One region of the Ruegeria sp. YKSE079 genome, then DNA from elsewhere that is predicted to be linked to it. Evidence: riboswitches for the same ligand, from Rfam matches in the RefSeq annotation. Region 1 holds a riboswitch; the other holds the start of a gene.
The links. Region 1 has a riboswitch for cobalamin ahead of AC2FMY_RS15620 (DUF1636 family protein). Riboswitches for the same ligand answer to the same signal wherever they lie in the genome.
Positions count from the first base shown of each region.

Region 1 (4,624 bases):
CCCGCGAAAATCGAGATGTTGCCGGTATCCGCCCGATGGCAGCCGCCCGAAACCGGGCAGTCCACCGCGGCGCCGCCGCGCTCGATCACCATGGCGCCGAGCCTTTTGACCTCGGCCTCGTCGGTGGTCGACATCTCCATCCAGATCTTGCCCGGCTTCACTTCGGGCAGCATCTGTTGCATCACCGCGTCCGAGGCCGCAGGCGATGGCAGGCAGGTGATGACGGCGTCACATTCGCGCATCAGCTGTGCCGGACCGTCCGCGCGTTTGGCGCCACGCTCGACGAACATGTCGACCAGATTTTCATTCAGGTCATGCACCGCCAGATCAATTCCGTTCCGCAAGAGCGAGCCTGACAGTTTGTGGCCCACATTACCCAGACCGATGAAACCAACTTTCATGGATTTGTCCTCCCCGGCGGGCGTATGCCCGCGTATACGATTCATGCGGTGACTATGAAGCTTTGAAATCGGCAAGAGAAACGAATAATAATGATCGCAATGGTCAAAAAATTTTGGTGATAAATGGACCGCCTTCCAAATCCGGCCTGGTTGCGAACGTTTGAGGCGGCGGCACGCCATCTGAACTTTACCACGGCGGCGAAAGAACTTGGGCTGACCCAGACGGCAGTGTCGCTGCATATCCGCTCGCTGGAAGAGGATTTGGGCGAAAAACTGTTTCTGCGCGCCGCGCGTCGGATCGAATTGACCGAACTTGGCCAATCCTATGCGCTGACCGTGCGGCGGGCGCTGTCGGATATCGCGCTCAGCACCAACAGCCTGTTTGGTCCGGCCACCCGCCAAAGCCTGACAATACGGGCAGCAATTTCGACCGCCACCTATTGGATCGCGGCGGAATTGCCTGATTTCAGCGCGCAATATCCGGAAATCCCTGTGCGGCTGGTGTCGCATATCTGGAATGACAGCGCCGCCCCTGCAGATGTCGATATCGAGATCCGGTTGGGATATGGCGATTGGCCGGGCGTCATGGCCGAGAAGTTGAGCGAGGAAACCATCGTTCCGGTCTGCCGTGCCGGTGACCCCGTTCCCACCATCCGGCAGATGCACAGCGGGCCGTTGATCCACATTCTCGGCTACGAGGACAACTGGGCGCGCTACCTTGAGGCGCACGGGCTTGACCACGACCCATCGGCAACCCGGCACGCCGTCGATACCACGGTCGCGGCGTTGCAACTGGTGATGGGAGGGGCGGGTTACGCCACCATCCTCGGCCGTTTTGCGCGCAATGCCATATCCCAGGGCGCACCGCTGCAAATTGCCGGGCCACCGATTCCCTTTGGGCAGTCGCATTACCTGATCCGATCCGACGCGGCGACATCGGTTTCCGGTTCAGCACGCCTTTTCGAGGCATGGCTGCGGGACAGGTTGGCTGGCGATGCCGCTGGTTAACGATGGCGGGTCGCTTTTTCACCCTGACGGTTCACAAGCCTGACGCCGCGCTTGACAAGTCCCCTGCCCTTGCCGCATGTCCGCGCTGTTGGTGTCTGCGCGAGCAGATGAAAAGGGAATGCGTCAGCGGTTCACCGTCAAACGCAGCCGCCCCCGCGACCGTGACCGGAGAGGGTGCCCAAATGCCACTGGCCGACAGGCCGGGAAGGCGGGACACCCGACAGGGACAAGCCCTGACATCCGTAAGCCGGGAGACCTGCCAGCGCCCGAAGACCAGACCGGACGGGGTGTTCCGGTGTCGGGCCGTGGCCCGCATGAAACCCCGTTCCCCGAAACCTGAATGGGGGGATGAGAGACGTGACCGAGCCTGCACCAGTCGAACTGCTGGTCTGCACCACCTGCCGCCGGGGTCTGCCCATCGAGGATGACGCCCAGCGCCCGGGCGCGCTGTTGCACAAGGCGCTGACCGAGGTCGAACTGCCCGATGGCGTTCTGCTGAAACCGGTCGAGTGTCTGTCGAACTGCGATCAGGGCTGTTCGATCGTGCTGCGTGGCGGGCCGTCGCGCTGGACCTTCGTCTATGAGAACCTGAGCGAAACAGACGATGTCGCGATCATCGTCGAAGGCGCGACCAAATACCTGGCCACCGAGGACGGGCTGGTAAAGTGGCGCGACCGCCCCGAACATTTCCGCAAGAACTGCGCCGCCCGCATTCCCCCGATTGGAGCCTGAGCCATGAGCACCCTTGAAAAACTTCCCGTCACCGTGATTACCGGCTTTCTGGGCTCGGGCAAGACCACGCTGATCCGCCACCTGATGCAGAACCCACAGGGCAAGCGGTTGGCCGTGGTGGTCAACGAATTCGGCGATGTGGGCGTCGATGGTGAGATCCTGAAAAGTTGCGCCATTCCGGATTGCCCGGCGGAAAACATCATGGAGCTTGCCAATGGCTGTATCTGCTGCACCGTGGCCGACGATTTCATCCCCACCATCGAGGCGCTGATGGCGCTGGAGCCGCGCCCCGATCACATCCTGATCGAAACCTCGGGTCTGGCGCTGCCGAAACCGTTGCTCAAGGCGTTCGACTGGCCCGACATCCGGTCGAAGATCACCGTGGACGGTGTGATTGCGCTGGCCGATGCCGAGGCGGTGGCCGCTGGTCGCTTCGCGCCGAACGTCGAAGCGGTGGACGCCCAGCGCATGGCGGACGAGTCCATCGACCACGAAACGCCGCTGTCAGAGGTGTTCGAAGACCAGATTTCCTGCGCCGATATCATCCTGCTGACCAAGCCCGACCTGGCCGGACCCGACGGCGTTGCGAAGGCCAGGGAAATCATCGCTGCCGAGGCCCCGCGCCCGCTGCCGGTGGTCGAGGTCGCCGAAGGGGCCGTGGACGTGCGCGTTATCCTGGGGCTGGAGGCCGCTGCCGAGGATGACATGGATGCCCGCCCATCGCACCACGACGGGGCGGACGATCATGAACACGATGATTTCGAAAGCGTCGTGATCGAGTTGCCCGAGCAATCCGATCCCGCCGACCTGATGGCCCGGATCGAACGTCTGGCAAACGAATTGAACATCCTGCGCGTCAAAGGGTACGCCGCCGTATCCGACAAACCGATGCGTCTGCTGGTGCAGGCTGTGGGCGCGCGTGTTCGCCACCAATACGACCGGGCTTGGAAACCGGGCGAAGAGCGCCGCTCGCGCCTGGTGGTGATTGCCGAGCATGACGACATCAACGAAGCCGCAATTCGCGGTATTCTCGAAGGTGTGGCCGAGGCCGCCGAATAAGGGACCGAGACGCCAATGCATGTCGTCTTTCGCGAAAGCCACGGTCTGGAAGAGACCGAAACACCGACCGATCTGGGCCAGAGCCCGGGCGATCTGGTGGTGCTGTCCTTTTCCGACAGCGACCTTGGCGCGTTCGCGGCGGGCTGGCATCGCGGCGGCGGAGCCGAGGGGCGGATGCCGTCATTGCGGCTGGCAAATCTGTCGGCGCTTAAGCATCCGCTGTCGGTCGATACCTATGTCGAACAGACGCTGGAGGGGGCCAAGGGCATCCTGATCCGGCTTATAGGCGGCGTGCCGTACTGGTCTTACGGGCTGCAGCAGGTTCATGCGCTGGCGCAATCGAAAGGGCTGGCGCTGGCTGTTCTGCCAGCGGACGGGCGTGAGGATACCCGGCTGGACGACTATTCCACCCTGCCGGTCTCGACCCTGCGCCGCCTTGCGCATCTGTGCGATACCGGCGGCGAGGTGGCGGCCCAGGCCGCGCTGGCACAGATGGCGCTGGCGACGGGATTGTATGCCGGACCGGTGATGGGGTCCAAAGCGCTGCCCGAATGCGGCGCGTGGTGCCCGGACCAGGGGGTAATCGCGGCAGAGACCGCCTTCGAAGATGGCAAGCCCCGCATCCTTGTCACGTTTTACCGCGCCTATCTCAGCGCGGCTGACACGGCGCCGATCGCCGCCTTGATCCGCGCGTTCCGGGCCCGCGGATATGATGCCGTCGGTCTGTTTGCACCGTCGCTGAAAGCGCCCGCATCGGCCAAATGGCTGGCAGAGCAGGTTGCTTCGCTGACACCTGCGGCCCTCGTCAACGCAACCGCCTTTTCCGGCAAGGGCGGCGGAGGCACATCGCCTCTGGATGCCGCGGGGGTACCGGTTTTTCAGGCCATGCTCGCCACCTCGAACCGCAAGGCGTGGGACGAGGCGGAACGGGGTCTGTCGCCTGCGGACCTGGCCATGCACGTGGTGCTGCCCGAAGTGGATGGCCGCATCACCGGCAGCGTGATCTCGTTCAAGGAGCCGGGGCAGCGCGACGCGCATCTGCAATTCGCACGTGCAATGCACGCACCCGAACCCGACCGGATCGGGGCGCTGGTGGATCGGGTGTCGGGTTGGCTTTGCCTGACGTCGAAACCCAAGGCAAAACAAGTGCCGGTGCTGGTGCTATCGACCTATCCCGGCAAGGACTGGCAGATGGCCCACGCGGTGGGACTGGATGCTCTGGCTTCGGCCGAAGCGATGCTGGAGGACCTGCGCGGCGAGGGGTATGACACCGCGCCGGCAGAGCCCATCGCCGATACCCTGCTTGACGCGCGGACAAGCTGGTCTTTGACAGATTACCGCGCGGCCCTGTCCACCTTGCCCGCTTCGCTGCGGCAAGATCTGGAGACCGTGTGGGGCAAGGCCGAAGACGACCCGGCTTTTGC
Region 1 covers NZ_JBXWRJ010000017.1:11,612-16,235, forward strand. The annotation lists gene AC2FMY_RS15610 (NAD(P)-dependent oxidoreductase) at 1-446, opposite strand, end outside; gene AC2FMY_RS15615 (LysR family transcriptional regulator) at 525-1,409, shown strand; cobalamin riboswitch at 1,481-1,687, shown strand; gene AC2FMY_RS15620 (DUF1636 family protein) at 1,758-2,141, shown strand; gene cobW (cobalamin biosynthesis protein CobW) at 2,145-3,200, shown strand; gene cobN (cobaltochelatase subunit CobN) at 3,216-4,624, shown strand, end outside.

Region 2 (4,624 bases), on a different contig from region 1:
CCTGCGCGAGGGCTGCAACTGGCGCACCGCTGTTGTGACGCCGAGCGGACTGGTTGCCTGGCGCATAAGATGCTGTTGACTGTGCGGTCGACGTACTCCCGCCTGACAAGGGAACTCCTCCACCCGGGCCGTTCGGTGCCGGTGGCGCAGGCGCATCTTGCAGTCGCTTGATCAGTTCTTCCGGGCTGGGTAGATCGGCGACATGAGTCAGACGAATGATCGCCATCTCGGCGGCCATCATGGAATTAGGCGCACCAGAAACTTCCTCCAGCGCCTTCAGCAGCATCTGCCACATCCGCGTCAAAACGCGCATAGGCAGCGCCTGTGCCATTTGTATCCCTCGCGCGCGTTCGTCGGGCGAAACGGTCGGGTCTTGTGCTGCATCAGGCGTGATTTTGACAACAGAAACCCAATGGGTGATCTCGGCCAGATCTCGCAACACTGCCAATGGATCGGCGCCTTCGGCATATTGCGCACCCAGTTCGGTCAATGCCCCCGCCGCATCGCCCCGCAGGATCATGTCCATCAGGTCCAGAACCCGACCCCGGTCCGCCAGCCCCAACATTGCACGTACCTGATCCGCAGAGGTCTCCCCGGCGCCATGCGAGATCGCCTGATCCAGAAGCGAGGTCGCATCCCGGGCCGAACCTTCAGCTGCGCGGGTGATCAGAGCCAGTGCGTCGCCAGCGATCTGAGCTCCCTCCGATTCGGCGATCATGCGTAGCAGGCCGATCATATCTTCGGGTTCGATCCGACGCAGATCAAAGCGCTGGCAACGAGACAGAACTGTGACCGGAACCTTGCGAATTTCAGTTGTCGCGAAAATGAATTTCACGTGCGCCGGAGGTTCTTCAAGCGTCTTCAGCAGCGCGTTGAACGCGCTGGTCGACAACATGTGAACCTCGTCGATAATGTAAATCTTATACCGCGCGCTGGCAGCGCGGTAGCGAACGCTGTCGATGATCTCGCGAATGTCGCCAACACCGGTCCGGCTTGCTGCATCCATCTCCATCACGTCTACATGACGGCCTTCCATGATCGCAACGCAATGCTCGCACTGACCGCAAGGTTCAGTTGTCGGCTTTCCGTTTCCATCCGGCCCGATGCAGTTCATGCCCTTGGCGATGATCCGTGCGGTGGTGGTTTTACCCGTCCCGCGAATGCCGGTCATGATAAAAGCCTGCGCAATCCGGTCTGCTTCAAAGGCGTTTCTTAGTGTCCGCACCATCGAATCCTGGCCGACCAGATCGGCAAAGGTTTCGGGGCGATATTTTCGGGCAAGAACCTGGTAGGGTGCGGGTGCGGTGTCGGTCATGTCTGCTCTGCCGGATTCGTCTTAAAACCGCAGCGTAGTGTGCCGCGATGCCCGCGTCCACAGCAGCAGGTCCGATTTTGGTTTGGATTGCTTGCAAGCCGGGGTAAAACACTCAGGCATCGATTGGAGAATGCAGATTTCAGCGTGTTGGTTGTGTGGGAGCTAATCGTGTCACAACTGGTGATATTTGGGCTGCAGGTGGGCGGAGGCACATTGGCTATCTGCCAGATGCCGGGCCGGAGCGGAGACTATCCTTCTGACCTCGACACCATTGCCGACTGGAAACCGGGCCTAGTGATTTCGATGACGACAGAGGTCGAAATGATCCAAGACGGCGCGCGCAGTTTCGGCTTGGATATTCAGGCGCGCGCCTGCCGATGGGTCCATTTGCCGATCGAAGATTTTGGTATCCCGCCCAGTCATGTCCAGGCGAAATGGGCCGAGACCAGTGCGTCTGCGCGGCAGGCACTTGCGGGCGGTGGTCGAATTTTGATCCACTGTCGTGGCGGTTGCGGAAGATCGGGAATGGCTGCGCTGAGGTTGATGGTCGAATGTGGTGAACGACCTTCGGATGCGCTGAAACGGCTACGCGCCATTCGCCCCTGCGCCGTCGAAACCGAACCCCAAATGGATTGGGCGCTGAAAGGGCAGATGGTGGCAGATCGGCCCTGAGGCCGGGCTGAGGGCTATTTTTTGCGTTGGCGTTCTTTCAAAGTGGCGCGTGGCAGGCGGTTTCTGCCGCCCGGTTGCCCTGCGGAACTGCTTCGAGGAACGCGCAGGGCATCTGCTTGATCCAACCCGAGGGAAAAACGGTCCGAGAAGAGTTCAATAGAGCGTCTTCAATCTGGTTCAGGCGTTCGCTATCCGCCTCGTCATTCACACCGCAGAATACTCGAATGCGAGAATGATCGGCGCGGAATCTGGCATCGCACCCAGTGGCACAATGTGCAAGTGCGCAACTTCCGTCGATCTCGAAGTCATCTGCAGTCAATGGCTTTGTCGCAGATATCGCCTGTGCCAGTTTTTTACCCATTTGCGCCAATGCCGGGCAGGGTTTACCGGTTTTCTGGCACACTGTTGCTGTGAACAGGTGCTTGTCGGATTTCCAAATCATGTCGCGCCCTCCGCGCTGGTGACGAGGACAACGGACGGGAAGGACAGCAAGCAGCTATCGGACCCTGTCCCGGACACCCCGCCCGAGTTCGAGTTTCAGTTCCGATGGCAGGTCTCCTGACTTGCGGGTCGCTGCTTTGCCGACCTTCCCGGCCCTTGGACCAGTGGCATTTCGGCTTCGCTCGCCGCCTACAGTTGCGGGGGCAGTCGCGGATTTGGTTCTGGAAGAACCGTACCGTGTTCCCTTTTCATTCCGACCGTGAACGCGGCCGGAAACCATCGCCTAATCGCTAGCGGGCGCACAATTTTGGGTCAAGACGAATCCTGCGGCTCAAGCACCTTTGTCGCGCCGGGCGGGTTTACTGAATTTGTTTAGACGTCGACATCTTGCTCAAGCGGCAAGGCACGTTTCTTAGGGTCTCCGAAGATCGCCTTGCCCGGGCCAACTGCCACCCGCCCTGGAGCAGTATGAACACAGTATCTGCCGCGAATTCTGGCTCGGCCACTCCAAGTCGCCTTGCGTGATGTGCGACTTCGGTTATCCAACCCTCGTACAAGTGATAGGCATGGTTGCGGAATATATTGTTGTCCGGCCCTTCGAACAAAGTAGCGGAAATCGGGCAGGTATCCCACTGACCTGATTTGTCGAAAAGTTTCGCTATCTTGTTGCAAAGAGTTGTGGCCCCGGACTGGAAATCTTCCGCAGGCTCAAATGACGCGGCAATAAGACCAAGCATCACATCGGACGCCCAAGTAGCGGCCGCAAGCGCCAGATCGGCCTTTCCATTCGGGAAATGGTGATACAGCGATCCTTTGGGTGCGTCAGCCACGGAAAGAACTTCGTTCAGCCCGACCCCGTGATAGCCCGACCTCTGGAAAAGATCGGCCGCAGCCCGAATCAGGCGCTCTTTTGTTGGCAAAGGACGTTCAGTCATTTGCGTGGATTATTGACAGCACTGGACCAATTGGTCCAGAGATCAGAACTAGACCGACCGGTCTAGGGGCGCGGAGTTAAATATGCAGGACCAGGTGTCAGCTGAAGACCTTCTTATTCACTCGGGCGACTACCAACTGTCTGCCCGCCTCTTTCATGCGAAGGAACAGCCAGAAGTTACGGTCGTGCTCAATGGGGCGACCGGTGTTCCGAGGGACTACTACAGACATTTCGCATCGTGGCTGGCCTTAGAACGCGGAATTGCTTGTCTGACGTACGATTACCGGGATTTCGGCCACTCTTTGACCGGCAACCTAAAGAAATCCAAGTCATCCATGACCGACTGGGCATTGGTCGACATGCCCGCGGCTCGGATGGAAATGCGTCGTCGGTTCCCAAATTCAAAGCTTTGGGTCATCGGGCATTCGATTGGCGGGATGCTCGGTCCTTTGCAGCCTGGCATCGAAGAAATCGACAGAATGATCTGTGTCTGTTCAGGGCTGGTACAACATCGCGATCACCCTTGGCCTTATCAAGCGCTCGCCAGAATGTTTTGGTTCGGGCATGTTCCGCTGCTGGTTAAGAGTTTGGGGTATTTGCCTGGGCGTCTTGTTGGGTTCGGAGCAGATCTACCTGCTCCGGTCTATTGGCAATGGCGAAAATGGTGCATATCCGCAAAAAGCTATCTGCCGGATGCCGGAACGACCTTACCGAAACCCGACTGGAAAAGAAGTGGCGCATCAGTGGATATGATTGCGTTTTCGGACGATCAGGTGATCCCGCCCAAATGCGTTTGGCGATTGGCCGAACTTTATGGGCAAGATGCGCGACGGCGTGAATTGACGCCTCAGGATTTTGGAGTGAAGCAAATTGGCCATCTGGGCGCGTTTGCGCGTAAGAATGCCGTTGTGTGGCCCGCACTCATCGCCGATTAGGTTGGTCTACGCTAGATGATTAGTGGGAAAGTGAGAGGTTGGACATCGACCCAAGCGGGACTCGTTGTGGCTGCTTCCTTCCGGACCTGACCAGGTTGGCGAGGCGCTCGCCCGCGCCAACCTCTCGTTGCTCGATATAGGCAAGATGACTGGCGATGACAACCCGTCACAAGGATAGGCGTAGCCGCAGGAAACCTTCGGGATCGATGCCCAGAACAACCGGGTGGTATCCTGAAAGGTCATCCAGATAGCGCAAGGCATCGGGACCGGTCTGCAGAACGACCGAGGTCTTGCGCGTCTTGACGAAACGCCACGGATGCGGAGTCG
Region 2 covers NZ_JBXWRJ010000001.1:277,405-282,028, forward strand. The annotation lists gene AC2FMY_RS01345 (DNA polymerase III subunit gamma/tau) at 1-1,315, opposite strand, end outside; gene AC2FMY_RS01350 (protein-tyrosine phosphatase family protein) at 1,484-1,987, shown strand; gene AC2FMY_RS01355 (hypothetical protein) at 2,025-2,429, opposite strand; cobalamin riboswitch at 2,519-2,724, opposite strand; gene AC2FMY_RS01360 (TetR/AcrR family transcriptional regulator) at 2,788-3,363, opposite strand; gene AC2FMY_RS01365 (alpha/beta hydrolase family protein) at 3,446-4,297, shown strand; RNA gene ffs (signal recognition particle sRNA small type) at 4,326-4,424, opposite strand; gene AC2FMY_RS01375 (bifunctional 2',3'-cyclic-nucleotide 2'-phosphodiesterase/3'-nucleotidase) at 4,464-4,624, opposite strand, start outside.
Region 2: another riboswitch for cobalamin. It lies ahead of AC2FMY_RS01355 (hypothetical protein); the one in region 1 lies ahead of AC2FMY_RS15620 (DUF1636 family protein).